Methylocaldum szegediense: one gene and its partners. The protein of the gene in region 3 interacts with the protein of the main gene of each other region in a pairwise test. Links are inferred from orthologs where the notes say so. Each region holds a gene or a part of one and is shown on either strand. Other genes may lie near its edges.

Region 1 (10,066 bases), 400 kb from region 3 along the record:
TACCGCAAAGCCGGGAAGTCGGATAACGGTCATTTCACGAGCCGAAACTGCTAGCCGCCTAGCAGCTCACACTCGTTCAACTGCTGGAAAAGTGCAGTGTCCGGAAATAGGACGCTTGTCGCGGAAAAGGGCGTTCACCCCTATCGATCGGTCAAGAGCAGCCAAAAGGAATGAAGTCGATACCGAAAGCCGCTATGACCAAAGACGAGACGATTCGGAGGGCAAAAGCTTTTTCCGGGAAAAAACCGGTCGGCGGCTCCCCCGGAAAAAGCTACAAAAACCTATCATGAAAACGTCAGATCTCATCACCACGGTCCCAAAAGGAACCTTATGACGGTGACCTATTTAACCGCTTTTCTTAAAAAAACCTACATCGTCTTTGTCGGCTTTTGCGTAATTGCTGACGCAGAACCCAACCGAGAAAGCAATGGAAGCTACAAGCAGACCAGTTAGCAACAATTCAACCCAAGTCATCGCAATCATCTGAACCTCCCTTCGGACGTTAACCGACTCATGATCGCTTACAGCCTCATCTTATCTAACAACTTATTGTTTACAATTATCCATATAATATAAATATTGTTTCTTTATAGGAAACTTTTTGCAAGAACCGACCCAAGTGGACGATTGCGTTGGTGGCTCTATTCTTTGCGACGAAGGAGGCTCTGGAGAGGACAGCGGCAAAGCCGAAAAAGGGGTTAGCTTGACAGATAAAAAGTTTGAGGCGACGGGTACTCGGCGCCTCCCTGCGCCATGTTGGATTGAAACCGACAGAATCCGTTCCAAGAAATGCGATCTAATGATTGGTCTGAGGCCCGGTGGAACCGGATTGCTCTTCTCCTGGTTCCACTGTACTCCGGCCAAGCCCGGAATAAACTGGGCACCAACGGAGATGGGCAGATCCCAGTAAAAGACCGCCGATAATCAACAGCGGGATGTTGGCCAGAAATACCGAAAGCAGCGCCAGTGCGGCGCCGACGCCGTAGCGAATTTTTTGATCCTTGAGCCCAACATTAAGCTCGCGTTTAGTCATTTTTTTTATATCGAAACTCATCGCTAACCTCCTCTCTCAGAAAGAGATTGCGATTGTGCAAGCTTCATATCGTTCACGCAAGCCGATTAGAATAGCATCATGGACATTACCCCTATCATCGGTCCTCTAAATCCTGCGCAGCGGGAGGCGGTCACGTCACCTACCCCAGCTCTCTTGGTATTGGCCGGCGCCGGAAGCGGCAAAACCCGCGTGCTTGTACACCGCATTGCCTGGCTCATGCAAATGGAGGGTATTTCACCGCACGGAATTTTGGCGGTTACCTTTACCAACAAAGCCGCGAGCGAAATGCGAGGTCGCATTGAACAGCTTCTGAATATCTCCGCCCAGGGCCTATGGGTCGGCACCTTTCACGGTCTCGCACACCGCCTATTGCGGCGTCATGCCAAGGAAGCAGGACTACCCGACGCTTTTCAGATCCTTGATTCCGACGATCAGCATCGGCTCATTCGCCGCGTGCTCAAGAGCCTTGATCTGGACGAAGCGCGCTGGCCGCCCCGTCAAGTGCAATGGTTCATCAATGCGCACAAAGAAGAAGGCCGCAGGGCCCGCCATCTCCCGGAATCGTACGATCCATACCAAAAGCAGATGCAACGCATCTATCTCGCCTACGAGGAAACCTGCGAACGATCCGGGCTAGTGGATTTTGCCGAATTGCTGCTGCGCGCCCACGAATTTCTCCGCGACACGCCGGAGGTGCTGGAGCATTATCAGCGCCGCTTTCACCACGTACTGGTAGATGAATTCCAGGACACCAACCGGATTCAGTATGCATGGCTGCGACTCTTGACCCAGGAACGCGAAAACTTGTTCGTCGTGGGCGACGACGATCAGTCCATCTACAGTTGGCGCGGAGCCAAAGTGGAAAATCTCCACCGCTTTCAGAAAGACTATCCTAGCCACCGGCTCATCCGGCTAGAACAGAATTACCGTTCCACCAGCAACATCTTGAACGCGGCGAACGCTCTGATCGCAAACAACGAGGGTAGACTCGGAAAGACCTTATGGACCGAGGGCGGCATCGGGGAGCCGATCTCCGTATACGCCGCTTTCAACGAACAGGACGAGGCTTATTTCGTCGCCGAGCGGATCAAACAGTGGGCTCAGGAGGGCAATGCCCGTCGAGACGCCGCTATTCTTTACCGTTCCAACGCACAGTCCCGACAGTTCGAAGAAAAATTTCTGGCCATGGGGATACCGTACCGGGTCTACGGCGGACTTCGCTTCTTCGAACGTGCGGAAATCAAAGACGCGCTCGCCTATCTCCGCCTGATCGCCAACCGCCACGACGATCCATCTTTCGAGCGCGTCGTCAATACGCCCGTACGTGGAATTGGCGCCAAGACAATCGACTTGATCCGCGACGTTGCCCGCGCCGAGCGCTGCTCCCTCTGGCAGGCGGCCGAAGCTTTGTGCCGCGACTCTGCGTTGCCGGCCCGAGCTCGAACGCCACTGACCGGCTTTCTGCAGCTGATCGAAGCCATGGCCCGGGACACGGCGGAACATACGCTTTGGGAACAGGTGCAACATGTGGTTTTGGCTTCCGGTCTCCGCGCCCATTATGAAAAGGAGAAAGGCGAGCAAGCCGAAGCGCGAATCGAGAACCTGGACGAGCTGATCAACGCCGCACGCCAGTTCGAATACGAACCGCAACTGGACATGGAACTGTCGAAACTCGACCAGTTTCTATCCCATGCTGCACTGGAGGCCGGAGAGAATCAAAGCGACGAGTTCGAGGACTGCGTGCAGCTCATGACCCTACACGCGGCCAAAGGGCTGGAATTCGACCTGGTATTCATTGTCGGACTCGAGGAAGGACTGTTTCCTAGCCTGCAGTCCTTGGAAGAGCCCGGGCGCCTGGAAGAAGAACGCCGCCTCTGCTATGTGGGCATCACCCGTGCGAAGCGCAAGCTTTTTCTTACCTACGCGGAGACCCGCCGCCTCTACGGCAAAGAAACCTATCCCCGCCCTTCCCGGTTCCTGCGGGAAATTCCGTCCGAGTATCTTCAAGAGGTACGCATGCGCGGAAGCATCGGACGGCCGATGATGTCCTCGCACGTTTCATCAGGCGTGAGCGAGCGTGCCAGCGTCTATAAACTCGGACAGCGCGTCCGGCACGCGAAATTCGGCGAGGGCGTAATTCTTCAGTATGAGGGAGAAGGCAACCAAGCCAGGGTTCAGGTGAACTTCGCCGAGGCTGGCACTAAATGGCTAATGCTTGCCTACGCCAATTTACAGCCGGCTTAAAAAAGACCGTATCGACACGAGCCTCACGATTGATCAGGCACTTTTCTTCTCTTCCATCATCCGCTCCAGAATGGGGCGGAAAATGATTTCCATGGCGAGTCCCATCTTGCCACCCGGCACGACAATTGAGTTGTAGCGGGACATAAATGAATCTTTGATCATCGCCAAAAGGTTCTGGAAATCCACGTTGAACTTGCGCGGATTTTTGAACCGGATGATCACGAGGCTCTCGTCCGGCGAGGGAATGTCGCGGGCGATGAACGGATTTGAGGTATCGACCAGAGGCACCCTCTGAAAATTGATGTCCGTTTGGGAGAATTGAGGCGTGATGACCTTCACATAATCGTACATGCGGCGGAGGATCGTATCGGTGACATCCTCGGGCTTATAGCCGCGCTCTGCGGTATCCCTGTGGATTTTTTGTATCCATTCTAGATTGACGATGGGAACGACACCGACCAAGAGATCCGCGTATCGTGGAATATCCACGAACTCGTTTTTCACCGCGCCGTGCAAACCCTCGTAAAACAGCAAATCCGTTCCCTCAGGAATATCGATCCACGGCGTGAAGGTCCCCGGTTTGTAGCCTCCGAGACGCTGACCTTCCTCTTCGTTATGGATGTAATAACGGCGCTTTCCAGTGCCGGTCTCGCTGTACTGCCGGAACAAATACTCTAGCTCCTTGAGCAGGTTCGCCTCTATCGAGAAATGACTGAAGTGCCGTCCTTCCGCTTGCGCTTTGGCGATCAGTGCGCGCATCTCCTCCCGGTCGTAGCGATGAAAACTGTCACCCTCGACCACCGCCGGGTTGATATTCAGGCGGAAAAATAAACGCTCGAATGCCTGCTTGACGGTAGTCGTACCCGCACCGGACGAACCGGTGACTGCTATGACAGGATGTTTCTTGGACATGAGATACCTCCTCCTTAATTCGTTATTTTAACCGCACAAGCGTAACCGCGAACCGCAAAACACGTCGAAATTCTTGGCGGATCGCGTTGCCGCGAAGCTAAAAACGCCGAAAAACCGCCACGAAGACGTGGCACCAGGCAAAACGAGGTCGATCGGCAATCTCGGTGCCAATGGCTCCCTGGAAAAGCCTAAGTAAATTATGGTATCCGAAACTACGATGGAACTTCTCACGCCTAGCCCTGAATCGGCCATTGCACTACTACTTGCTCGCGATCAAAGTCAAGGCCAGCTTCAGTTCGAGGATATTGCATAAGAAGAAGCATTGAGTCCATACTTTCAAAATAAATATTTTTTATATTCGCATGTCGATCCAAGAGCATGAATATTACGCTTCGGCAATTAAAGGTCTTCGAAAGGGTGGCTCGCTGCTTGAGCTTCACCCGAGCAGCGGAAGAACTTTATCTAACCCAGCCCGCTGTTTCGATGCAAATCAAACAATTCGAAGATGCCGTCGGTTTACCCTTATTTGAGCGGTTGGGAAAGAAAATTTACCTGACCCGAGCTGGGGAGGAGTTGTATCGGCTGAGTCGAACGATCTCCTTGCAATTAGAGGAAGCGGAACAGCTGATCGAAGAATTGAAAGGCACGGAAGGTGGACACTTGGCGGTGTCTGTCGCCAGTACCGTCCATTATTTTGCAATTCGCCTTCTTGCCGATTTCTGCCGGCGCTATCCGAAGGTAAAAGTCCGTTTTAAGGTCACCAACCGTAAAGGGTTGCTGCAGCAACTGGACGATAACGAGGCTGATATTGTGCTCATGGGACAACCACCGGAAGATCAAGACTTGGTGGCGGAAGCGTTTATGGTCAATCCGTTGGTCATGGTCGCCGCCGCCAATCATCCCTTGGCTGGGAAAAAAAGCATACCCTTAAGCGAACTCAGCCAGGAGACCTTTCTTATGCGGGAAAAAGGTTCCGGCACCCGCGATGCCGTCGAGCGCTTCCTGGCGGAAAAAGGCGTGCAGATTTCGGCCAGCATGGAAATGAACACAAATAGCGCCATCAAACAAGGCGTCGAAGAAGGTCTCGGCCTAGGCATCGTATCGATACATACTGTAGAGCGCGAACTGGAAGACGGACGGATCGTCGTTTTGGATGTCGAATCGTTTCCGATCATGCGCCAATGGTACATCGTGCATCGGGCCGGCAAGCGTCTGTCGGCCGTGGCAAGAGAGTTCGAGGCATTCGTCCGAACCGAAGCCGAGCGCTTTGTTAAAAGTGATATCATCAAGGCTGCCTTGGTCGGCAAGCAGTCTTCTCCGGCTTTACCGACTCAGCTCACGAGTCAACCGGACGTTATCGATTAGGCGAGCTTTACCCAGCCAAGCTGCGGCCAGAATAACGAGACAAGAATCCTCCGGTCCTGCTGGCGCCAGATCGGTTTCGCGGCGGACGCTGAAATAATCGGGGCGAAATCCGGCCGCTTGCAAGGTCTCGATCTGCTGCCGTTCGATACGCTCAAAATCCAGTTCTCCACGACGGATGGCCTCAGCTGCGCGGCACAGACAGCGATATAGGAGAGCCGCCTGCTCCTTCTGCTCAGTCGTGAGATACGTATTTCGAGAACTCAGCGCCAAGCCGCTGGCCTCTCTAACGGTCGGGACAGCGTGAATTCGCACGGGAAAATCGAGATCCGCCGCCATGCGCCGAATGATCAACAACTGCTGGTAGTCCTTCTCGCCGAACAGCGCGACATCTGGCTGCACCAGGTTAAAAAGCTTACAGACGATGGTGGCGACGCCCCGGAAATGCCCCGGTCTGAAACGTCCGCAGAGCTCATCCGATAATACCGGCACCTCGACGAACGTCGTCGCACCCAAACCCGCCGGATACAGTTCGCCTGCCGAAGGCATGAACAAGAGATCGGTCGCAACGCCGCGAAGCTTTTCCGCATCTGCTGCGGGCGTACGCGGATAGGCATCGAAGTCCTCGCCCGGAGAGAATTGTGTTGGATTGACGAAAACGCTCACCACCACGCGATCGGCGAGTCGCTTTGCTTCACGAACCAGATGCAAATGCCCTTCATGCAGGTTTCCCATCGTCGGCACGAAAGCCACCGAAAGTTCTTTCAAACGCCACCCCCGAACGGTTTCACGCAGAGCAGCGACAGAGTCGATAATCAGCATGCTGAGCTTTGAATTTTCCGCTGCAAAACCTCTAGAAACTGTGTTCCGAGGTCGGGAACCGACCCGCTCTCACATCCTCCACATAAGCGCGGATAGCCGACGGAATATCTTCTACGCCTTGAAGAAAGTTTCGAGAAAACCTAGGCCGCTTACCCGGCGTAATCCCGAGCATGTCGTATAACACGAGAATCTGACCGCTGCAGTCCGGACCAGCCCCTATGCCGATCGTTGGAATATCGAGAGCCGCGGTAATCTCGGCGGCCAAGGTCGCCGGCACACATTCGAGCACCAAAAGGCTGGCACCGGCTTCCTGAAGAACAATGGCATCCTGAAGGATCGCTTGCGCGGCTTTCTCGTCCTTTCCCTGTACCAGATAGCCGCCGACCTGATGGACCGATTGGGGCAGCAATCCCAAATGCCCGCACACCGGGATACTCTGTTCGACCAGGGCACGAACGGTCTCCGCCCGTTTTTGCCCCCCCTCGAGCTTAACCATATGCGCTCCGGCCCGGATCAGACGAGCGGCACTATCGATCGCCTGCGCTGGCCCGGAATAACTGGCAAACGGCATATCCACCGCCAATATCGCGCGGCGGACGCCGCGCGCCGCACACCGGGTATGGTAAACCATGTCGCTCAGGGTCACCGGCAGTGTCGTCGGCTGGCCTTGCACAACCATCCCTAAGGAATCGCCGACCAATACAAGATCGACCCCGGCCTCGTCCAGAATCCTGGCAAAACTGGCATCGTATGCGGTAAGCGCGACGATTTTCTTATCATTCGCCTTCATTTCCGCCAGGTCCGGAATCGTCAAAGCCTTGAGCGCGTCAGGCATGCTCAATCACCTTCAATCCTCGTTGCGGACATTTGCTAACCAGATCGGCCAGCGGTCCCCGGCCGGGAATATCGAGGTCCGGCGCGATCTCCGCGAGCGGATAGAGCACGAATTCGCGGTCCGCGATCCCCGGATGAGGTACGGTCAACACATCGCTCACTATGGTTTCGTCGCCGTACAGCAAGAGATCCAAATCCAGCGTACGAGGTCCCCAGCGCTCACCCGTGCGTACCCGTCCGTAGGAGGTTTCTATGATCTGGAGTTCGCGCAACAATGCCAGGGGTGCTAATGTTGTCTCGACCGCCATCACGGCATTGACATAGTCGGGTTGATCGGCAGGCCCCATCGGCGTACTGCGGTATAGGCTTGAAAAAGCCAATTCCCGAACATCTGCAATCCGACTCACGGCCGACCGCGCCGACTCGATGGTCATCACGGGGTCACCCAAATTGGCCCCTAGACCAATATAGGCCACCACTTTGCTGAGCCGCTTTGAACAATCAGACGGACACATTGGCGGGAGGTTCAGTACGAACCCTGCGTTTGCGTGACCGCGACCGGCCAGAGCGACGCCGACCCGGACTCGTCATGGCCTTGCGTTCGGCTTCGTCCGCCTGTTGGAATCGAGTCCACCACTGAGCGAGCGAAGGCTCGGCTTCGCCCGTCTCCGCCCGGATTAACAGAAAATCATACGCAGCACGGAAACGAGGGTGACTCAGCAAGCGGAACGGCCTTGAACCGAGAATCCGCTCAAACCGCGGCTGCAGCGCCCATACCTCGCGTGCTGGCTGGCTGACGGTCCGCGGCATAGCGGTATGCCGGACTTGAGCTCCGATCACCTCGCCTGCGGCTTCTTGGTAAGCCATAATATCGTTTTCACCTGCGTCGACTCGGGCTTGGGCCCTCGACCGCACAGGCTCCCACAGTAAAGCCGCGAACAGAAAATACGGCGCCACCGGTTTGCCTTCCTGAATTCTCTGGTCGGTACGCTCCAGGGCTTTCGCCAAAAAGGTCAGAGGAAAACCCTGCTGCTCCTTGGCCAGACATGTCTCCGTCTCTGGAAACAGCACCGCAAACAACCCGAATTGCCGGAGCTGTTCGAAAGTCTGTACGGCGTATCCGGATAAGAACAGCTTCAGAACTTCTTCGTAAAGACGGGCTGGTGGGATTTCTCGCAGCAAATGGGAGAGCCGTCTGATCGGTTCGGCGCAACTGGGATGAATGGTGAAACCAAGTTTGACCGAGAAACGTATCGCTCGAAGCATCCTCACCGGATCTTCCCGATACCGCTGTTCCGGATCACCGATCAGTCTCAGCACACCGGCCTTGTGGTCCTCCATGCCGCCGACGTAATCAACTACAGAAAAGTCGGCGATGTTGTAATACAACGCGTTGACCGTAAAATCTCGGCGGAAAGCGTCTTCTTCGATGGTTCCGTAGACGTTGTCCCTCAAAATGCGGCCGTTCTCTATGACGCGCCCCTCAGAGCTATCCTCACCTGCTAGTCCTCGAAAGGTGGCCACTTCAATAATTTCATCCCCGAAGTGCACATGCGCGAGGCGAAAGCGCCGCCCGATCAAACGGCAATTACGAAAGATCGTCCTAATCTCTTCGGGATGTGCGCTGGTGACGACGTCGAAATCCTTCGGCTCGCGCCCCAAAAGTAAGTCGCGCACGCAACCGCCGACCAAATACGCCTGATGCCCCGATTTCTTTAGGCGATACAGCACCTTTAGTGCGTTACCGCTGATCATCGAGCGGGAAATCATGTGTTCGGATCGCGGATAAATCCTGGCACTCACCGCTGCCTCCGGCTTAGGCCGCGGCAATTTGAACAACCTTTTGACGAAGTTGAGGATTAGCAGAGGAGTATCTTTCGCTGTTAGACCAGAAAGAACTCGGAATGTTACCTTAGGCGGCGAACACACTCAATGCGCCCGGCGCCCGATCCGTTTTTGCAAGGCAGGGACAACGATGACACGGATTTGTTGGCAAAGTGGGGATTCAAACACGTAAAATTGATTCTAAGAACTTTAGGTACGCTCGCACGGGATTTTTCAAGGAGCCGAGGTCATGTTCGAGAACTGGTTTGCTCACATGAATGCTTACATCCTGTCCCATCCGCATTGGATTGCGAAACTGGATTTTTTGTTGCGTGTAAAGTGCGGCCTGCTGACAGCATTGATGGGAGTTTTTGTATACCTTCTCTATAAAGAACAACGCAAAACCATCCGGAAGCCACAAAAATCCCCTTATCACTTCATCGCTTGATATCTAAATGCGAACAACCCTGTCTATCGTCGAGAAAACTCGTTATGATGGGAATTTCAACCACCGCGACAGCAAGGGTATCTCATGCAAGTCTCACCCCGCAAAGTGGTTCATATCCACTACACCCTCACCAGTGATGACGGCGACATCCTCGACAGCTCAAGGGGTCAAGGTCCTTTGGCCTATATTCACGGAATGGGCAACATCATTCCCGGGCTGGAAAACGCTTTGACCGGTCGATCTGTGGGCGACAAGTTCACAGTCAGCATCCCGCCTGAAGAAGCGTACGGCCTGCGCGACGACGATCTCGTACAGTCGGTACCGAAAACCGCTTTTGAAGAAGGTCAGGAGATATTGCCGGGCATGCAATTCCATGCCCAGTCTCCGGAAGGGCTTCAGCTGCTGACGGTGATCGGCGTGGATGACGATGAGGTTATCCTAGACGGCAATCATCCGATGGCCGGTCTGACCTTGAATTTCGAGGTCGAAATCACTGGGATCCGCGATGCCACACCCGAGGAGCTGGATCACGGCCATGTCCATGGCCCGGGTGGACACCACCACAG
Region 2 (10,157 bases), 150 kb from region 3 along the record:
AGGTATAGCTGGCGGAGTTCGACGATTTCGGGGGCGCCGTTGAATCGGGGAGCCGTTCGGGCGATGGCGACGTCGACGTCGGTGATATCCGGGACGAGCCACGGCGGCCAGGGATCGCTCTCGGTGTGACCGCCGACCGGAATTTCGGAGCCCGTCGCATAGCGCCAGCGCTCACGGACGAGTTCGCCGAGTGCCGCCGCGGCGTCACCGTCCACGACCATTTGCACATCGTGAACCGGAGCGTATGCTTGTCCATTAGACCGTCGGCGGTACGGCGCATTAGGCTCGTGGGCCGGCGTGTCCCAACGTTCCTGCGCAAGGTCCATGCCGCCGACAAAAGCCACGGCATCGTCTATGACCACGATTTTCTGATGGTGCGAGGCGCCCACGGGATGCCGTCCGTCCAGATAAAAATGTAGATGCCGATGGCGTTGCCAGCCGAGCGTGTAGATAGGCAGGACTTCGCGGCCTGGGGCGTAAAGCATCGCGAAGTCCCAGTTCAAAATATAAACGTCCAGCCCGCGACGGCATTCGATGAGCGCTTTCAGAAAGTCGCCGAGCTGTACCGGAAATCCGTCGTTGGCACCATCTTGAACCAGACGGGTTCGGCTGTCGATATCCCAACCGACGATGACAATGGATCGCCGAGCCCGAATCGCCGCTGCGCGCAAAACGGGAAAGTACGCCGAACTGTCGATCAAGAAGGAAACCCGATCAGCATGGGCACTGCGCCAATAGTTGCGTCCCGGCTCGAGAATGCGTCTCTCGTTTTTTTGATGGGCGTCGAAATTCCTCATTCTTGTTCCTTAATGGTGATCGTAAGGCATCGAACTCGCCGGAGTACGTCTCCGGCTTTGTGATCGAGATCACGGAGATTGCGGTCCGACGTTTTTTGAAGCTTTGACAAGCTCCGGCGCCCATTTCTCACAGCTGGGTACTGCAGGTGCCAATACAATCGCGGCTGGCGTTCCGATCACTGAGGAGGTGGATTCTCGGGGCGAGCGGTTCTTCTGCGGGAAGTTTGTCGTCGCCATTAAGGGGCGAGAGCCATGGACAAGGACAGGTTGCTAACAGTCGATCGGTCCATTAGGACGATTGACCGATGTCTCGCGAAGGTACAGTACGTAATATTCCTAAGCTATGGTCGGTGATCAAAAAAGCTTTAAGCCTAATAGTTTACAGAGCCGTATTTCAGGCGATACGATACCTTGTTTACCAGTAAATGTCGGGCTGGTTTGGCGGCATATTCGTATATACAAATGCATGACCTTCATGGAAAATACCGACCGCGTACCCTCGAAACCATACTAATCGAAAAGGCGTTAGATATGGCTGTTAATGGACTAACAGTTTTCATCGTCGATGACGACCCCGATGTATGCGATGCCTTGGCAGCATTGTTGAGGGCTGAGGGCTTTGTGGTCGAAACCTATTTGTCCGGACCGGATTTCTTGGCTGCGGTCAAGCCGGAACAACAAGGATGCCTGATCCTCGATATTCATCTCCCTCAGATTTCCGGGTTGGATCTGCAGCAGGTCCTGACCGAGAGAGGCTACAATCTTCCTATCATCTTTCTGACGGGATTTGGTGACGTGCCTAAGTCGACCGCCGCTTTCAAGGGCGGGGCCGTGGATTTTCTCGAAAAACCCGTGGATGCCGATGTCTTGATACCGGCGATAAGAAACGCGCTAGCTCTCAGTTATCAGCGTTTCGAAGAGAAATCGCGTCAGCACGAACTCGATGCTCTTTACTCCAGCCTCACGCCTCGTGAAAAGGAAATCTTGGTGTTTCTGGCTCGAGGCTACTCGGCTAAACAGGTCGGCAAAGCATTGGGCATCAGTCACCGTACTGCTGAAATTCACCGCGCCCGAATCATGGAGAAGCTAGGCGTCCAATCGCTCGCCGATCTCGTGGCGCTCGCCATACAGATGGGGATTCGCTAATCGGCAAAATATCATTCTGTCCGCTCGCGCTCTGCCGCCGGCAAGCCGTATAGCCTAGTCCGGAAGATACGTAAGAGTACGTGCATTCCAATCTCCGTTCGGTGGCTACTCTACGGCGACAGAGTGTTCGAGTCTTTCATAGAACCGGAGTCCAACAGAACTCGGCGTGACCGGGGGAGTCGGTCTCATCTTCGCGGTACAAACCGTAGATCATCGCGGTGCGAATAGTACGGCGGCGATAACGGATTATTGAGTCCTCATCGGCTACAAACAACGAGGAGATCTCGCTTCACGCCCAACCCAGGATTGGGGTGGATGAACATGCTCGGCACTTGGGAGGCGTTGTTCGGGGATATAGGAACGGAGGTTAGTCGTGTCCAACTTCATTAAATCCAACGATGCCTTGAATCACAGGGATCCATTCGACGTTCTCAAGCCAAATCTCGCGGTCGTGGCTTCACTCTCCGTTGTTCTGGGTTTGATTGCCGCCGTGCCGGCGCTGAGCAGCCCGGTGCCGGTAAGTTTTTTGTTGCTGATTCCGGTCTTGATTGGCGCGTTGCTAGGCGGACTGGGCATCGGCTTATTTGCCATGCTCCTCGCCGTGGCGGCTGCCCATTTGCTGCCGGGAGAGTCGGCTTTCGATCTCCGGCAACAATTTCCGGACGTGGATCAGCGGGTTCGGTTTGTTTTTTTTATCGCCGAGAGCTTGTTGCTGATCTGGATCGGTCGAAGGTATCGGCTATCCAGGTTCGAGGCGCGGGAAGCCTCGCGCCATCAGCTCATGCTGGAGCAAGAAACCGTCCATCGGCAGAAGTTGGAGGAATCGCTCGTACGAAGCCAACGTACCGTCAAATCGCACATTGCCGAAATCGAAAACATCTATGCCGCTGCCCCCGTCGGTCTCTGCTTTCTTGATCGAGAACTCCGTTTCGTTCGCATCAATCGGCGCTTTGCTGAGATAGTCGGGTGTCCTGTCGAAGTGGGTATCGGAAAGAGCATGCTTGAAGCGGTTCCGGAGCTCGGAGAGGCGCTCTATCCGCTGCTGCAGCGCGTGATCGTATTGGGACAGCCGATCCTGGAAAAAGAGATCCCCGGCATGGAGAGAAGCGGTGCTCAAACGGAGTCGGCCTTCCTAGCGAGTTTTTTGCCCATAAAGGAAGAAGATGGCTTCGTAACCGGCGTAAATGTTGTCGTGAAGGACGTCACGCGGCAAATTGAATCCGGCGAGAACGCCTCGCGAGAGAACGAGACTCGTCTGCAACTTGCCCTTGAAGCGGGGCGAATGGCGATCTGGGAGCGCGATTTGGCGAGCGGCCGAATGACATGGTTGGATCCGGCGAACATTCACTCGGCGATCGATTTCGAGCAGCAATTTTTGGGCTGGGTGCAGAACATTACCGAGGGAAATTCGTTCGACGTTTCCGAGGCCGGAGAGCGGCCGGTCGAGAGCTGGCGCCGGGAGTTCCGCATCGTCATGCCGGACGGACAGTGGAATTGGGTCGAAGCGTGCGCATTGCGAGTGCTTAATTGCCGGGAAGGCGGCCGCTGTTTGGTCGGTGTTCTTGCCAACGTTACTGATCGAAAACGTGCCGAGGAAAGTTTGAGTCAAGTCATAGAAGCTGAAGAAGCCTTGCGCGAAGCAGGCCGTAGAAAGGACGAATTCATCGCGCTCCTGGCTCACGAGCTTCGCAATCCGCTAGCGCCGATCTTGACATCGGCACAGCTCTTGAAGCGCCGCGGTTCCGAACGGCCGGAACTGATCGCGTCCGCCACCGAGAGTATCGAACGTCAGGTCAGATATCTGACCCGACTGATCAACGACCTCCTGGATATATCGCGGGTTGCTAGAGGCAAGCTGAATCTGAATTTTGAAATGACTGATATGGCGTCGATCGTCGCTCATGCTATCGAACTCTGTCGGCCGGTTATCGACAAGAATCAACAGGAGTTGGTGCTCAGCGGGACCGATCAATCGCTTTATCTCTGGGGCGATCCGGCCCGACTCTCGCAAATTATCGCGAACTTGTTGATGAATGCCGCGAAATTTACGCCGGTAGGCGGTCGGATTGAATTGGCGGTGAGACGGAGGGAACGGGAGGTTTCGATCAAAGTGCAAGACAATGGAATCGGAATCGAGCCGGATGCGCTGGAGCATATCTTCGAGCCGTTCGTGCAATTTGAACGGCCGCTGCACGACGGGCACAGTGGCCTTGGCGTCGGCCTGGCGCTTGTAAAAAGCCTGGTGGAGATGCACGGTGGCAGAATTTCGGTCGCCAGCCACGGCAAACATCGAGGTAGCGAGTTTTGGGTTCGATTGCCGTTGTACGACCAATCGTCACAGCGAAGAGCAGGCCGGACGGAGCACGATGGTCGGGGGCAGCCTGTCCAGGCGCCTCTTGGGTGTGACCAAACCCACTCTCTCGTGGTTTTTGAAAGCCTGGGCGCAGACGGTTGCGGCGAGGCTTCCGCGTCAGATCTTGAGAAACAATCTGACCGGGTCTTCCAGCAGTTCCTTCAAGGTGAACAGAAAAGTCACCGCTTCGCGGCCGTCAATGATGCGATGATCATAGGAAAGGGCTAGATAAATCATTGGCCTGATCACAATCTGCCCGTTTTCCACCACAGGTCGCTCCTTGATGGCATGCATGCCGAGAATGGCACTCTGCGGCGGATTGAGGATGGGGGTCGAGAGCATGGAGCCGAATATACCGCCGTTGGTGATGGTGAAGGTACCGCCGCTCAGTTCTTCGAAACTGAGTTTGCCGTCTCGAGCCCTCTGCGAAAAATCGACGATGGCCTTTTCGATCTCGGCGAAATCGAGACGGTCGGCGTCACGTAGGATTGGCACCACCAGTCCACGATCGGTCGATACCGCAATACCGATGTCGTAATAATCGTGGTAAACGATATCGTTTCCGTCGACTGAAGCATTGATGATCGGAAAGCGTCTGAGTCCCTCTACCACCGCTTTGACGAAAAAGGACATGAGGCCAAGCTTGATCTTATACCGCTGCTCGAAGCGAGCTCGGTGCTCGTTCCGCAGGTCGAAGATCTTCTGCATATTGACTTCGTTGAAGGTGGTCAGCGTCGCAGTCGTATGCTGCGCCTCGATCATGCGCTCGGCAATACGGGCACGGAGCCTGCTCATGGGCACACGCCGTTCGCCCCGACCTTCTGGCGCAGGGGCCGACGGTTTCTCCTTTGCTGCCGGTTCCGGTTCCGGTTTCGGTGCTGGCGCGGTTTCTTCGAGGGCTTTGCGTTTTCGGGATTCCAGATAATCCAGGACGTCTTGCTTGGTCAGACGGCCCTCCCGTCCCGTGCCTTTGATCTGTGTCGGGTCGAGGTTGTGTTCCAGGATCAGCCGGCGTACTGAGGGGCCCATGGGTTGGGCAAACGTCGCGGGCCTGGGAGCCGCTTCGGGTACGGCCGCTGGTTCCGGCTTTTTCGGAGGCGCTGCGGTCTCGGCGACCGCGGGACGGACCTCGGTTTCGATCACTGCGAGGAGGTCGCCGCTTGCAACCACGTCCCCTTTGGCGTGGTGAACTTCCTGCAATACGCCATTATCCGGCACGGGTACTTCGAGGATGACCTTCTCGGTTTCCAAGTCGACGAGTGTCTCGTCCTTCTGCACCGTGTCGCCTGGCTTCTTATGCCAGTCGAGCAGGGTCGCGTCGGTAACGGACTCGGGCAGGTTAGGCACGGTGACTTCGATGCGCATGAACGATTCCTAAAGGCTCTTGACGGGGCACGGTTCCAAACAATGCGTCTTCGACGACTTTCTTTTGCTGTTCCAAATGCCGGTGGAATTGGCCCACTGCAGGGGCCGCCGACATTGGACGCCCAGCATAGCTGAGGATGATGTCCTTTTCCAGAAGACTCAGGAAGCGGTGCTTGATCTGGTGCCAGGCGCCCTGATTTTCCGGTTCTTCCTGACACCAGATCAATTCCTTCATTTGCGGATAGGCTGCCAGCTCTTGCATAAAAGTGTCGTAAGGGAAGGGATAGAGCTGCTCGATACGGATAATCGCGACATGATGGAGACCTTCCTTACGCCGCGTTTCCAAGAGGTCATAGAACACTTTGCCGGTGCAGAGAACGACGCGTGTGATCTTAGCGGGGTCATGGGCATCGATCTCGCCGATGATGTTTCGGAAACTGCCGGTTGATAATTCGTCCAGCCGAGAAGTTGCCAGCTTGTGCCGCAACAAACTCTTGGGTGTCATGATGATCAGCGGCTTGCGATAGTGCCTAAGCATCTGCCGGCGCAAGAGATGAAAGATTTGGGCCGGCGTTGTCGGTACGCAGACTTGAATGTTCTGCTCGGCGCACAGTTGCAGATAGCGCTCGATCCGGGCTGACGAATGTTCGGGGCCTTGGCCTTCGTAGCCATGAGGCAGAAACATGGTCAGTCCGCTGAGCCTTCCCCATTTGGTTTCGCCGGATGTGATGAACTGATCGATCACGACTTGGGCATTGTTAGCGAAGTCGCCGAACTGGGCTTCCCAAATGACCAAGGTTTCGGGCTCGGAACTGCTGTAGCCGTATTCGAACCCGAGTACGCCTTCCTCGGACAGCAGAGAGTCGTAGATGTAAAAACGAGCCTGTGTGCTGCTGAGGTTCTGAAGTGGAATGTAGGTATCACCAGTATTTTGATCGTACAAGATCGCGTGACGATGGAAAAACGTGCCGCGCCCCACGTCCTGGCCAGTCAAACGTACGCTGTACCCTTCCGTCAACAATGAGGCATAGGCCAAGGTTTCGGCATAACCCCAGTCCAGCGGGATCTCCCCCGCTGCCATTTTTCGCCGGCTCTCCATGATCGCGGCCGCGCGTGGATGAAGGGCGAACCCCGGCGGGATTTCGATCAGACGCTGGGAGAGATCTTGAATCCTTTTCGGGTCTATACCCGTCTCGCAGGGCTGGGTCCACTCGGTGCCGATATAATGATTCCAGCGGGTCTTGGCATAATTCATGGCGTCGTGAACGACCGGCCGCAGGAAGGTTTCGTCTTTCTTAAGGCCGTTCTGGTAATCCTCTTCCATGCGTTGGACTTCATCTGGAGTCACCACCCCTTCGGCAATCAGGCGATCGGCGTACAGCTTCCGTACCGTCGGATGGTTACGGATGAAACGGTACATCAAAGGTTGGGTGACAGCCGGTTCGTCCGCCTCGTTATGGCCGTGGCGCCGGTAACAGATCAGGTCGATCACCACGTCCCGCTTGAATTTCATCCGATAATCGAGCGCGAGCCGTGTGACGTAGAGCACCGCTTCTGGATCGTCGCCGTTTACGTGGAACACCGGGGCCTGGATCATGTTAGCGACATCGGTGCAGTACAGCGTAGATCGGGCATCGAACGGATTGCTGGTAGTGAAGCCGATCTGATTGTTGATGACGATATGTATGGTTCCGCCCGTCGTATATGCTCGGGTTTCGGACATATTGAGCGTCTCCATGACGACGCCTTGCCCCGCGAACGCGGCATCGCCGTGGATCAGCACCGGAAGCACCGCCTTCTCGCCGTCTTCGTGCTGGCGCCTATCCTGGCGCGCGCGTACCGAGCCTTCCACCACCGGATCGATGATTTCGAGGTGTGAGGGGTTGAAGGCGAGAGCAAGATGCACCGTGCCGCCCGGGGTTTCGATGTCCGACGAGAAGCCCATGTGATATTTCACGTCGCCTGCACTGGCATACGGGGGCGAGTTCGGATAGATCCCCTCGAATTCCTGAAACAGCGAGCTGGGTTTTTTTCCTAGGATGTTGATGAGTACGTTCAGGCGGCCGCGGTGGGCCATGCCCATCACGATTTCCTTGGAACCTTTTTCGCCGGCCCGTTGGATCAGTTCATCTAACAGCGGGATCAGAGTTTCCGCCCCTTCGAGCGAAAATCGCTTCTGTCCCACGTATTTGCGGTGCAGGTATTTTTCGATTCCTTCGGCGGCGGTAAGAAGCCTCAGGATCCATCGCTTTTCGTCGGCATCGAAGTTTCCGCGTGCACGTGTGCTTTCCAACCGCTTTTGAATCCATTGTTTGATATCGCTGTCGACGATGTGCATGTACTCGGCACCGACCGGGCCGCAATAGGTCTCCCGGAGCATCGACAGGATTTCGCGCAAAGGCAGCCGTTCCGAACTTCGTAGAATGTCGATGTAGAACAGTCGGTCCAATTCCTCTTCGCCCAGACCGTAATAGGCCGGATCTAAATCTCTCAGGCCCGGCGGGGGCGACAGCTTCAACGGATTGTTGTCGGCCGCCTGGTGGCCGCGGGTGCGGTATTGGCAAATCAGCCGGTCGACCGCGGATTGCTTGCGCAGCAAGTCTTCTGCTTCGGATTTCCCGATGACCTTTTCGGCGTAGGGCTCCGCCTTTGCCAATTCGTATTGGATCGACCGGAACTGTTCGCGCCAGCTTTCATCGACAGACTCGGGATCCCGCAGGAATTTCTCGTAGAGATCCTCGAGAAAACCGATATTGTCCTCGCTAAAAGCCGATGCTTCTCTGAGAAGTTGTAAGAGTTTATTCATTCGATGGTCTCGTGTGTCCGTCCCGTGTTTTAAGATTTTCGATGATGGTTTTTGCCTACCGTGACACGTTCAGTCCATTTGGTCAGGCTGTGGGACGCGTATATTAAAGACAATTTTGAGCCGAGTTTTATCTCCGATAAAGCTGGGAAAATCATCCGAGTTTCGGTAGTCAGACGAGCGGGCCCGCGCCGGACTTGCCGCTTCCCGCCCGATGCCACAATCGGTCTTTGGGGTCCGGTTACTTCTCAAGACTTAAGTCTACGCCAGTTTATTCTGATGCAGGCTGAGTGAGCGACGGTCCGGCGATTTTAGCCTTTCTGGGGAATGGCAGCGACGGGTAGGTCGCGTGAAAGCGCCGGTACGTGAATGATTCTTGTGCTAGCCTCTTGTGCATGTTTTGTTGTCGGTCGAAACAAGGCGGGGGATAGCAATGTTTGACGGGTTGATTGGTCGTGTGCCCATTTACACGGGCACTTTTGATGTTTTTGGCTATGAGCTCAGCGTTTGCAGCGGCGAAGCACTCAGCACCGGAACCAAGGACAGCGAAGACCAATGGGCCGAGACAGTGCGGCAGGCGGGTCAGACAGTGGACTTGAAAGATCTGGTCGGTGACGGCCGCGCCATGCTTCGAGTTCCATTTGCTTTTCTGAGCGTGTGCGAACGATTGGCATGGCCGAAATCTCAGATGGTTGTGGCGGTATCGGGAGACGTCCTGAATGACAACACGGCCCAGCAAGCAGTGGCCAGGCTGGCGGAGGAGGGGTTTACCATCGCGCTCCACAATCCGTCCTGCGATCTAGCGGAGCTTCGGCACACGGCCGGTTTCGCGTCGATTTGCTCTCTGGATGCCCGCAGGCTGAACGATTTCAAGGCGCGTTGGACGGCGAATCCCGGTCGGGCACTGCGCCTTCTGGTGCGCGATGTGGAGACACCGGACCAGTACGATCGTTTTTGCAAGCTGGGTTTCGATTACTACGAAGGTGTGTTCTTCGAACGCCCCAGACCGATACACAGCAGCGACATACCGGGAAATCGCCTGGCCGTGCTCGAATTGCTGGGTCGGCTCCACGATCCGAATGCTGAAATCGCCGACGCCGAGGCGATCATTACGCGTGACCTGACCTTAAGTTATAAGCTTCTCCGCTTGGTCAATTCTGCATTTTTCGGCGTTACGAAACGTGTTGATTCGATCCGGCGGGCGGTGACTTTCCTAGGCTTGCAACGGGTCAAGAATTGGGCGTCCGTAATCCTGGTCAATTCCGTCGACTATCGGCCGCGTGAATTGCTGATCACGGCAATGGTGCGGGCGCGCGCCTGTGAGCTATTGGCGGAACAGCTGAAACGGCCCGATACCGAGCGGTATTACATCGCGGGGCTGTTTTCGTTGCTGGACGCGATCATGGATGTTCCTATCGGGAACATCTTGCGACACCTGAATCTCGACGACAGCATCAATGAAGCGCTGCTGCGCGGCAGTGGTCCGATCGGGGAGATTCTCCGCGCTGTAATCGCGTTCGAACGTGCCGAATCGGGTCAAATCCACGGCTGCGGGTTCGAACCGGGTGTGCCAGCCCGGGTTTACCTGGAATCGATTCGCTGGGCGACGAGCGCTCGAAGAATTCTGGAAACCGCTTGACACTGGCCTTCGGGAGGAGGAGCCTGGATAAATCCTGAGTAAATTACTTGGCTA
Region 3 (10,008 bases):
CCCGACTGCGAAGGCTCGCATTGGAGGCCATGCGTTTCTTGGAAGAATTTTCGCCGCGCTTGGTCGGCGCTGTCTTGGACGGCAGTGCCAGCAAGTACAGCCCTATTGTTTTGTATGTGTATCCCGAAACCCCGGAAGAGATCATCAAGAAACTGATCGAGGTCGGCATCCCGTTCAGGGAACGATCCTTTTCGTTCAATCTAGGGCATCGGCGAGGCGTGACTTGTCCGGCACTGGACTTTTATGTCGACGGCGTCCGCGTTGAACTGGCTGTACTGCCGCCGGAATTAAAAGGGCAACGGATCAACCGGAAGGAAAAGGCTGTACCCGGCGGCTCGCTGCACGATGTCGAAAAATTGATTAACGGCAGCTCACCGTCCAAGCTTCGGCTTGGTACATAAGCGAATAGTGCGAGCAGACCGAACCCTCCCGTCCAGCCGATTTCGCTTCCATTCCCAAACGGGCGATGTTAAACCGCGAGGGCCGGTCCTTGCTTATTGTCATTTAATCGACGTGGCCAAGCGGTTTCGAGCGGTTTGGATGGGGCCCGAAAATCAACCCCGTCCATATTTCCGCCGGAACTTGTCGACTCGACCGGCGGTGTCGACGATCTTCTGCTTGCCCGTATAGAATGGATGGCAGGCGGAACACACTTCGATGTGCAAATCCCTACCTAACGTCGACTTGGTTTCGAACGTGTTGCCGCAACTGCACTGGACGGTAATGGCTTTATATTCGGGATGAATATCCGGCTTCATGATTAGGTACTCTCCAACAAATCAGAACTACAAAGGGACGACAAATTTTTCATCTTACTTAAAACGACCTTTTACCGCAACGTCTGCAACTCGAATCTTCCCGCTTTGGGCTGACACCGACCCTCCTCATCGAACGGTATGCCCGATGTTTCGAGTAGCTTTCCGCGGTCTTATGCCCATCTGAGATATAAACCATAATGCGTATAATCTCCTTCAACGCGAATGGCGTGCGGTCAGCGGCGCGCAAAGGCTTCTTCCACTGGATGGACAAACAAAACGCCGACATCGTCTGCCTTCAGGAAACCAAGGTTCAGACACACCAACTGGAAGATCCGATATATTGGCCCAAAGGCTATCGGTGCTACTACCTGGACGCCGTCAAGAAAGGCTACAGTGGGGTTGCGTTGTATAGCCGCCGCGAGCCGGACGAAATCGTTCAAGGCCTCGGCTGGCCTGACTTGGACGCTGAAGGGCGTTACCTCGAAGCGAGATTCGGCTCCCTGAGCGTCGTTTCCCTTTACTTGCCGTCCGGTTCGTCCAGCGAGGAGCGTCAAGCGGTGAAGTTCGACTTCATGAACCGGTTTCTGCCATACCTTCGCGAGTGTGCACAATCGGGGCGGACTTACATTTTTTGTGGCGACTGGAACATCGCCCACAAACCGATCGACCTCAAGAATTGGCGCTCCAACCAGAAGAATTCCGGATTTCTGCCTGAGGAACGTGCCTGGCTGGATATCGTGTTCGAGCAGGATGGCTGGGTCGATGCTTTTCGTGTCGTCAATCAGGAGCCGGAGCAATATACTTGGTGGTCGAATCGCGGTCAGGCCTGGGCCAAGAACGTGGGCTGGCGTATCGACTACCAGGTGACCAGCCCTTCTCTCAGGGACAGAATTCTAGCGGCATACATTTACAAGGAAGAGCGTTTTTCGGACCATGCGCCACTCACCATCGACTATGACTACCCTTTCCTGGCGTGAAGCGGTATTCAACCGGAGGATGCTGATCTGCGTCCTCACGGGGTTCTCCTCCGGGTTGCCGCTTTTCGTGCTGATCAGCCTGATTTCAGCCTGGCTACGCGATGGTGGTGTCGATCTCAAAGAAATCGGGCTTCTGGCCTTGGTTCAATTTCCTTATATCTGGAAATTCCTGTGGGCGCCTCTGTGCGACCGGTACGGCTTGCCGATGGGACGGCGCCGAACTTGGATGCTCGTGACGCAAATCGCGCTCTTGCTCTCCATTCCGGCGTTCGGCTGGCTGACACCGATACCGGACATCGCGACCATTCGTTGGCTGGCGGTGGCCGTAGCTTTGTTCTCGGCAACTCAGGACATCGCCATAGACGCGTTTCGACGCGAAATCCTGAAGGACGAGGAACAGGGACTCGGCAACGTCATCCACGTGAACGCGTACAAAATCGCCGGACTCGTGCCGGGATCTCTGTCACTCATTCTTGCCGACTATTTGTCCTGGGATACCGTCTACTTGATCACGGCGCTGTTCATGCTCCCAGGGCTACTCCTCACAATCATCGGCAGCGAACCAGAATTTTCCAGCCAGACACCGTCGACTCTGCGTCAAGCCGTGGTCGATCCTTTTCGTGAATTCGTTCAGCGAAAAGGCTGGAGCGGCGCATTGACCGTGCTGGCGTTCATATTTTTCTACAAGCTCGGCGACAGCATGGCGACAGCCCTGGCTACACCTTTTTACTTAGATATGGGCTACAGTAAGACGGAAATCGGCGTGGTCGCCAAGCATGCCGGGCTCTGGCCGAACGTCGCGGGCGGCATTCTCGGCGGCATTTGGATGATTTCCCTGGGGATTCATCGGTCCCTATGGATATTCGGCGTGTTACAAGCCCTGGTGATTCTCGGCTTCGTCTGGCTTGCCACGGCCGGCCACACGATAGCCGGATTGGCTGCGGTTATCGGCGCCGAGGCCTTCGGTGTTGGATTGGGCACGGCCGCTTTCGTTGCCTATATCGCCACTACGACCAATCCAGCGTACACTGCCACCCAGTTTGCGCTATTTACCAGCCTCGCCGCCACTCCGCGAACGCTGGCCAATGCCTTTACCGGCTTTCTAGTCGAAGGTGGGGACATCAAAGTGGGGAATGTTTCGCTGCTTCATATCGAAGCGCTAGGCTGGGAGCGCTTTTACTGGTTGTGCTTTGCGCTCACCCTGCCGGGCATGCTGCTGTTATTCAAAGTGGCGCCATGGAACGGCGGAAACAAAAGCGAAAGACCCGCTCGCCTCGAACCGCAACCCGATTCACAGTCACCCGACTGAAAAGCTCTGCCGGCAGACGAGCGCCTGCCGGTAGTCTCTTCTCGCGTTGATTCCGCCTATTTTCTAATGTAAAGGTCGGTAATACTGCCGTCCAGCATCTCGGCGGCGAAGGCGAAAGTCTCCGACAAGGTCGGATGCGGGTGAATCGTCAAGGCGACGTCCTCCACATCGGCCCCCATTTCCAAAGCCAGAACGGCCTCACTGATCAGCTCCCCCGCGTTCGGGCCGACGATGCCTGCCCCCAGAATGCGTCTAGTCTCTTTATCGCAGAGAATCTTGGTCATGCCCTCCTTGCGATCGATGCCCAGTGCCCGACCGCTCGCCGCCCAGGGAAACGCGGCTTTGTCGTAAGCGATACCTTGAGCTTTTGCCTGCGTTTCCGTTAGCCCCATCCAGGCCACCTCCGGATCGGTATAAGCGACCGAGGGAATCGTCAGTGCCTGGAATGCCGTCCGCTCTCCGGAGATGACTTCAGCCGCTACCTTGCCCTCATGCGTCGCTTTGTGCGCCAGCATCGGATTGCCCACGATATCCCCGATCGCGTAGATATGCGGCACATTGGTCCGCTGACACTCGTCTACCGGAATGAAGCCCTTCTCATCCACCTTGACGCCGGCATTTTCAGCACCGATCAGATGACCGTTCGGCTTCCGGCCAACCGCGACCAGAACCCGGTCGAATAGGTCGGATTCGGGCGCACCTTCGTCGCCTTCGAAATAGGCCTGCAATCCTTCCGACTTCGCCTCGATGCGCGTGACTTTGGTTTTCAGGAAGATGTTTTCGTACTGTTTCTTGATGCGCTGATATAAAGGTTTGACTAAATCCGCATCGCAGCCCGGAATGATCTGATCCATCAGTTCGACCACTGTGATCCTCGAGCCCAGCGCGTGATAGACCGTTGCCATCTCGAGCCCGATAATCCCGCCGCCAATGATCAGAAGACGCTTGGGCACCTCGGCCAGCTCTAAGGCGTCGGTGGAATCCATCATCCGCGGATCGTCATGGGGAAAGCCGGGAATCCGGACCGGCTGCGAGCCGGCCGCAATGATCGCATGGTCGAAACTGATTGTTCTCGGACCTTCGGCTGTTTCGACTGTCAGCGATCGATCCGACGAAAATCTACCCACCCCGGTTACGACGGTGACCTTGCGCTGTTTGGCGAGCCCGGCAAGGCCGGTCGTGAGCGTCTTCACGACCTTGTCCTTCCACTCACGCAGTTTCTCCAGGTCGATGCTGGGCGTACCGAAATTCAATCCGAAATTCGACGCTTCCTGCGCCTCTTGAATAATTTTGGCGGCATGCAGTAATGCTTTTGAAGGAATACAACCGACATTCAAGCAGACACCGCCGAGCACTGGATAGCGTTCGACCAAAACCACCTGTCTACCCAAATCGGCGGCTCGAAAAGCGGCCGTGTAGCCACCGGGCCCACCGCCCAAAACCACTACCTCGGCATGCAAACTGGATGTATCCGACATCGATTGTTTACCTTCTGTTTAAGGGAAATTGCTGGTCAGCGGTCCGTCGCTCCCGTTTCGAATCCGTTTGCGGGAGAGCATGCTTGTCTCTATAAGAGAACCCGCCGCAACTCCGCCAACAGCCCGGCCAAATAAACCGTGAAGCGTGCGGCTTCGGCGCCGTCGATCACACGGTGGTCGTAGGACAAGGACAAGGGCAACATCAAGCGCGGGACGAACTGCCCGTCCTGGTAAACCGGCTTGGTTTGCGCTCGGGACAAGCCGAGGATCGCAACCTGAGGCGGGTTGATGATAGGCGTAAAGGCCGTACCTCCGATTCCGCCGAGGCTCGAAATGGTGAACGATGCACCCTCGAGGTCATTGCTGCGCAGCTTCTTGCCGCGAGCTTTAGCGCTGAGCTCGGCCAACTCTCTAGCCAGGTCGAAAATGCCTTTTTGATCGACATCCCGCACGACAGGCACGACCAAGCCTTCCGGAGTATCCACGGCTACGCCCAGGTGATAATACTTCTTGAGAATCAGTTCTTCGCCATTACCTGCGAGGGAAGAATTGAACGTCGGAAAGGCTTTGAGCGCTGCCACCACAGCCTTCATGACGAACGGCAGAAAGGTCAGTTTGACGTTCTGCTTTTCCGCCTCGCTCTTCAGCGACTGACGAAACGCTTCGAGATCCGTGATATCGGCTTCGTCGTGCTGCGTGACGTGGGGAATGCTGACCCAACTGCGATGCAGGTTCGGACCGGAAAGTCTCTTGATGCGTGACAATGGCAGGCGGTCGATTACCCCGAACTGCGCGAAATCGATCTCCGGCTGGGGCGGCATCGCCAAAACGCCACCGGCCAATGCTTGCTCCGCCCGCTTCAAGCTCTCCTTTACGAACGCTTGAACATCCTCTTTCAAGATGCGACCTTTGGGCCCCGTGCCTTTAATTTTTCTAAGATCAGCGCCCAACTCGCGAGCGAACTTCCGAACCGATGGGCTCGCGTGAGGCGGATGCGCAAGATCTTCTTCGGCGGCTTTCAGAGCTCGTTCGGCAATAACCGGCGAGGGCGTGGGCTTTGACTGGGGCTCCGCTGGAACCGGTTTCGTCGGCTCGGCGACAGGCTTAGCCTCCACTTCTTCGGCTACCACCTTTTCGGGTTTCGCCTCCACGACCGGCGCGGGCTCCTCGGCCGGCTTCGCCTCGGCTTGATCTTGGACCTCCAACTGCAATATCGGCGATCCCTGACTCACCCGATCACCGACATTGACCTTCATGGTCTTCACCACACCCGCGAAAGGCGACGGCACTTCCATCGCCGCCTTGTCGCTCTCTAGAGTTATCAGGGAATCTTCGACATTGACCACATCACCGGGTTTGACCAGCACCTCGATGATCTCGACGTTCTTGAAATCTCCAATGTCGGGAACGACGACTTCTTTCAACACTGCCATAGCGTTGCCTTTACACCTTCACTGGATTGGGCTTTTCCGGGTCGATGCCGTACTTAGCCATGGCTTCCTTGACGGTTGAAATCGCCACGCTTCCTTCATCGGCCAAAGCCTTCAGTGTGGTATATGCGATGTAATGCCGGTCCACCTCGAAAAACCTCCGCAATTCGGAACGCCGATCACTGCGCCCGAAACCGTCGGTACCGAGCACTTCATAGGCTCTCGGCACGAACGGCCGGATTTGATCGGCGAGAAGTTTGATATAGTCGGATGCGCCGATGATCGGCCCCTTGGTTCCAGCCAGGCATTCCTCCACGTAACTGATGCGACGAGGCTGGTCCGGGTGCAAAAGATTCCAACGCTGCTTGTCCAATCCATCGCGGCGCAGCTCGGTGAAGCTGGTGACACTCCAGACGTTGGCTTTCACGCCGAAGTCTTGTTCCAGCAACTCCGCTGCGGCGAGGGCTTCGCGGAGTATCGTACCGCTGGCCAGTAGTTGCGCTTGCGCCGATTTGCCAGCGTCCTTCAATCTGTACATGCCCTTGACGATCCCCTCTCGGACACCCGCCGGCATCTCCGGGTGAGGATAATTCTCGTTCATGACCGTGATGTAATAGAAGACGCTCTCGCCCTCCTGGTACATCCGCCGGAGTCCGTCCTGAATGATCACGGCCAGCTCGTAGGAGAAGCACGGATCGTAAGCCACGCAGTTGGGAATCGCCGACATATTCACATGGCTGTGTCCGTCCTGGTGTTGCAAGCCTTCGCCCGCCAAAGTCGTACGCCCTGCCGTTCCGCCGATCAGGAAACCGCGTGCCTGCATGTCGCCTGCGGCCCACATGAAGTCCCCCACCCGCTGGTACCCGAACATCGAGTAGTAGATGTAGAAAGGGATCATCTGGATGTTGTGATTGGTGTGAGCCGTTCCGGCCGCAAGCCAGGAGCACATGGAACCCGCCTCGCAAATGCCCTCCTCCAAGATCTGGCCCGACTTATCCTCCTTGTAATACATCACCCCACCGGCGTCCGCAGGGACGTACAGCTGTCCCACGGATGAATAAATGCCGTACTGGCGGAACAGTCCCTCCATACCGAAAGTCCTGGCTTCGTCCGGAACGATGGGAACGATGTACTTGCCCAGCTTCTTGTCGCGCAGCAACAGGGTCAGCAAACGCACGAACGCCATAGTCGTGGACATTTCCCGACCTTCCGTGCTTTTCAGCAGAGATTCGAAAACATCCAAGTCCGGTACCTGCAAAAGCGGCGCGTCGCGGCGGCGCTGTGGCAGGTAACCGCCGAGAGCTTTTCGACGCTCGTGCATGTAGCGCAATTCCGGACTGTCTTCCGGCGGTTTGTAGTACGGCACCTCTGCCAGCTTGTCATCGGGAATCGGAATCTTGAAACGGTCGCGGAATGCCCGGATCGCCTGCTCGTCCATCTTTTTCTGCTGGTGCGTGGTCATGAGCCCCTCGCCGGCGCTACCCATGCCGTAACCCTTGACCGTCTTGGCGAGGATCACCGTTGGCTGGCCGGTATGGTTCACCGCCGCGTGATAAGCGGCATAAACCTTGTGCGGATCGTGTCCACCGCGATTCAGGCGCCAGATGTCCTCGTCGGACAAATTGGCCACCATTTCCTTCAGCTCCGGATACTTGCCGAAGAAATGCTCGCGAGTATAGGCACCGCCTTTCGCTTTGTACGCCTGATACTCGCCATCCACGGCTTCCTCCATGCGTTTTTTCAAGAGCCCGTCTTTGTCTTTGGCCAGCAACGGGTCCCAATAGGAGCCCCAAATAACTTTGATGACGTTCCATCCGGCGCCGCGGAATTCGGCCTCGAGTTCCTGAATGATCTTGCCGTCGCCCCGTACCGGCCCATCTAGGCGCTGCAGATTGCAGTTAATGACGAAGATGAGATTGTCGAGTTTTTCTCGACCGGCCAATCCGATGGCGCCCATGGATTCCGGTTCGTCCATCTCTCCGTCACCGCAGAAACACCAGACTTTACGGCCCGCAGTCTTCAAAATCCCCCGGTCCTCCAGATATTTCATGAAGCGCGCCTGGTAAATCGCCATGAGCGGCCCGAGGCCCATGGACACCGTCGGGAACTGCCAGAAGTCCGGCATCAACCAAGGGTGCGGATAAGACGAAAGACCGTTGCCGCCGATCTCGGCGCGGAAATTGTCGAGTTGTTCTTCGGTCAATCTCCCCTCGAGATAAGCACGCGCGTAAATACCGGGTGCGGCGTGTCCCTGGAAGTAGATGAGGTCTCCCCCATGGTCCTTGTTAGGGGCGCGAAAAAAGTGATTGAAACCCACGTCGTAAAGCGTCGCCGCCGAAGCGAAGGTCGCGATGTGCCCGCCGTATTCGGTGGACTTGCGGTTGGCACGCACCACCATGGCCATCGCATTCCAACGGATGTAAGAGCGTATGCGGTGCTCTAAACCGGCATCGCCCGGCAAGCGAGGCTCCATGTGAGGCGGGATGGTATTGATGTACGCCGTATTCGCCTTATAAGGCAGATTCGCTCCCGCCCGGCGCGCCTGGTCGACCAGGCTTTCGATCAGGAAATGCGCCCGTTCGATACCTTCCGTCTCGATGACCGCCTGCAGGGCCTCCAGCCACTCACGAGTTTCTTCGGGATCGATATCGTTTTCGCTCTTAAGGATTTGTGATGGGTGAGACAAACTCACGGCGGACATAGGAAAGATTCCTCCAGTGATTTAAGGTCTTCCAGTTAATCTTTTCGAACGTGGGCAAGCGCGCTCCAAATCATCGGGTCAGAGTACCGATTTGAAAATCGCGTTGTTAACGAAAGAATTCCTGGCATGTTTCTCGAACCGTTGATCCAGTGATGACGGAACCGTGCAACTCTGACTTTGCTTCTGAACGCGGTCAACGTGATATTGTTGGAAAAAAGTCCAATCGGAAAATGTTACAGATTAAGAGCCGATTACGCCAGAAAAGAGAATGTGAAAAATGAGTTGGTCGGCGATTTAATGAACTTCCGTCACCTGTTATCATCGCTGGGTGCTCACTCCATCCCGGGCACAAGAACATCCTCGCTCGCCAACGGACGCATAGTTGCACCGTTCGAGCGTGAATCCCTGTTTTAGACAACCGGTTGCCCCCTATGTTAGGAAGCAGGATGAATTCGGAGAAGGAACGCCGGCGTGCGCCACGGCTCGATTCGCGAATTTCCGCTTATCTCATCATGCCGGCTAGCGCTCCCTTACGAGGCATCGCGAAAAACATAAGCCGTTCAGGCGTCTTCATCGAAGTCGCGAAACCGTCGAAGCGGCTCATTGGTGAGACGGCCAGGCTCGTCTTTACCCTCGAACACGGCAACCTGATACGGTTGGCTCGGTATTCGGTCGTTGTCGTACGGGAATCGCAGCACGGAATCGGCCTCGGTTTTTGGCAGTCTGGCAAAACCCCGGGTGCTCGCGAAACCTGATGGACTCGAGATCCAACGCGGCTACCTGGCTTCAAAGCCTATCGGAGCAAACCTCTGATCCTGGGCCGCTCGAGGAGCTTTCGGATCCGCAGAGGTGGGCATCAATGTTCCGGCCCTTGGCGATAAGCAATTGCCTCCCTACATCAAATAGGCCAAAGGCAAGACATCGACCAAATCACCCGGTTCGACATCCGCGCGATCGTGTTCCAGCGCGATCAGGACGTTGGCCAAACTCATCGAACGAAGGATGCCTGAACTTTGACTGCCGGTCGTACGAACCTCCCAGTCCCCGGTTTCTGTCCGTTCCAGAATGCCTCGTTGATATTCCGTACGCCCCGGCTTTTTTGCTAAACGTTCGACGCACTTGGCCTTCAACATGGGCATGACGGAATATTCCTGAACGCCCATCTTCTTTTCAAGCAATGGAAGGACAAACCGATAGAAACTGACGATCGCTGCCACCGGATTTCCCGGCAAGCCGACAAAAGTTGTGCCGCCAATACTTCCGAAAGCGAGGGGGCGACCGGGCTTCATGGCGATTTTCCAAAAACCGACGGTACCGATCGACGACAGAATTTCTTTGACGAAATCGGCCTCGCC

The links.
Region 1: the proteins of lpdA (region 3) and uvrD interact in binary tests that used the Escherichia coli proteins (3 or more experiments, as listed by UniProt). The link is inferred for Methylocaldum szegediense from one-to-one orthologs.
Region 2: the proteins of lpdA (region 3) and odhB interact in binary tests that used the Escherichia coli proteins (3 or more experiments, as listed by UniProt). The link is inferred for Methylocaldum szegediense from one-to-one orthologs.

What each region holds. Positions count from the first base shown.
Region 1 is NZ_OX458333.1:4,090,402-4,100,467, reverse strand. What follows is about bases 807-3,715. They hold uvrD (DNA helicase II), read left to right. Parts: upstream 807-1,132; coding sequence 1,133-3,298; downstream 3,299-3,715. Other genes in these bases: QEN43_RS17785 (phosphoribulokinase), read right to left, coding at 3,332-3,715; QEN43_RS17795 (YgaP family membrane protein), read right to left, coding at 807-1,054. Outside these bases: QEN43_RS17800 (hypothetical protein), read right to left, coding at 346-483; more of QEN43_RS17795, read right to left, coding at 797-806; more of QEN43_RS17785, read right to left, coding at 3,716-4,210; QEN43_RS17780 (LysR family transcriptional regulator), read left to right, coding at 4,589-5,575; panC (pantoate--beta-alanine ligase), read right to left, coding at 5,534-6,394; panB (3-methyl-2-oxobutanoate hydroxymethyltransferase), read right to left, coding at 6,426-7,229; folK (2-amino-4-hydroxy-6-hydroxymethyldihydropteridine diphosphokinase), read right to left, coding at 7,222-7,743; polynucleotide adenylyltransferase PcnB, read right to left, coding at 7,730-9,031; QEN43_RS17755 (hypothetical protein), read left to right, coding at 9,303-9,500; QEN43_RS17750 (FKBP-type peptidyl-prolyl cis-trans isomerase), read left to right, coding at 9,585-10,066. UniProt on the Escherichia coli protein: A helicase with DNA-dependent ATPase activity. Unwinds DNA duplexes with 3'-5' polarity. Translocates on single-stranded DNA with 3'-5' polarity. Initiates unwinding more efficiently from a nicked substrate than double-stranded DNA.
Region 2 is NZ_OX458333.1:3,548,180-3,558,336, forward strand. Bases 3,538-6,537 are described here. They hold odhB (2-oxoglutarate dehydrogenase complex dihydrolipoyllysine-residue succinyltransferase), read right to left. Parts: upstream 5,662-6,537; coding sequence 4,414-5,661; downstream 3,538-4,413. Other genes in these bases: QEN43_RS15365 (sensor histidine kinase), read left to right, coding at 3,538-4,524; QEN43_RS15375 (2-oxoglutarate dehydrogenase E1 component), read right to left, coding at 5,636-6,537. In the rest of the region: QEN43_RS15355 (VTT domain-containing protein), read right to left, coding at 1-797; QEN43_RS15360 (response regulator transcription factor), read left to right, coding at 1,329-1,943; more of QEN43_RS15365, read left to right, coding at 2,317-3,537; more of QEN43_RS15375, read right to left, coding at 6,538-8,467; QEN43_RS15380 (EAL and HDOD domain-containing protein), read left to right, coding at 8,898-10,103. UniProt on the Escherichia coli protein: E2 component of the 2-oxoglutarate dehydrogenase (OGDH) complex which catalyzes the second step in the conversion of 2-oxoglutarate to succinyl-CoA and CO(2).
Region 3 is NZ_OX458333.1:3,693,121-3,703,128, reverse strand. Bases 2,312-5,162 are described here. They hold lpdA (dihydrolipoyl dehydrogenase), read right to left. Parts: upstream 4,523-5,162; coding sequence 3,101-4,522; downstream 2,312-3,100. Other genes in these bases: aceF (dihydrolipoyllysine-residue acetyltransferase), read right to left, coding at 4,612-5,162; QEN43_RS16010 (AmpG family muropeptide MFS transporter), read left to right, coding at 2,312-3,044. Outside these bases: QEN43_RS16025 (hypothetical protein), read left to right, coding at 1-401; rpmE (50S ribosomal protein L31), read right to left, coding at 555-758; QEN43_RS16015 (exodeoxyribonuclease III), read left to right, coding at 956-1,735; more of QEN43_RS16010, read left to right, coding at 1,713-2,311; more of aceF, read right to left, coding at 5,163-5,955; aceE (pyruvate dehydrogenase (acetyl-transferring), homodimeric type), read right to left, coding at 5,966-8,653; QEN43_RS15990 (PilZ domain-containing protein), read left to right, coding at 9,100-9,408; molybdopterin molybdotransferase MoeA, read right to left, coding at 9,547-10,008. UniProt on the Escherichia coli protein: Lipoamide dehydrogenase is a component of the glycine cleavage system as well as of the alpha-ketoacid dehydrogenase complexes.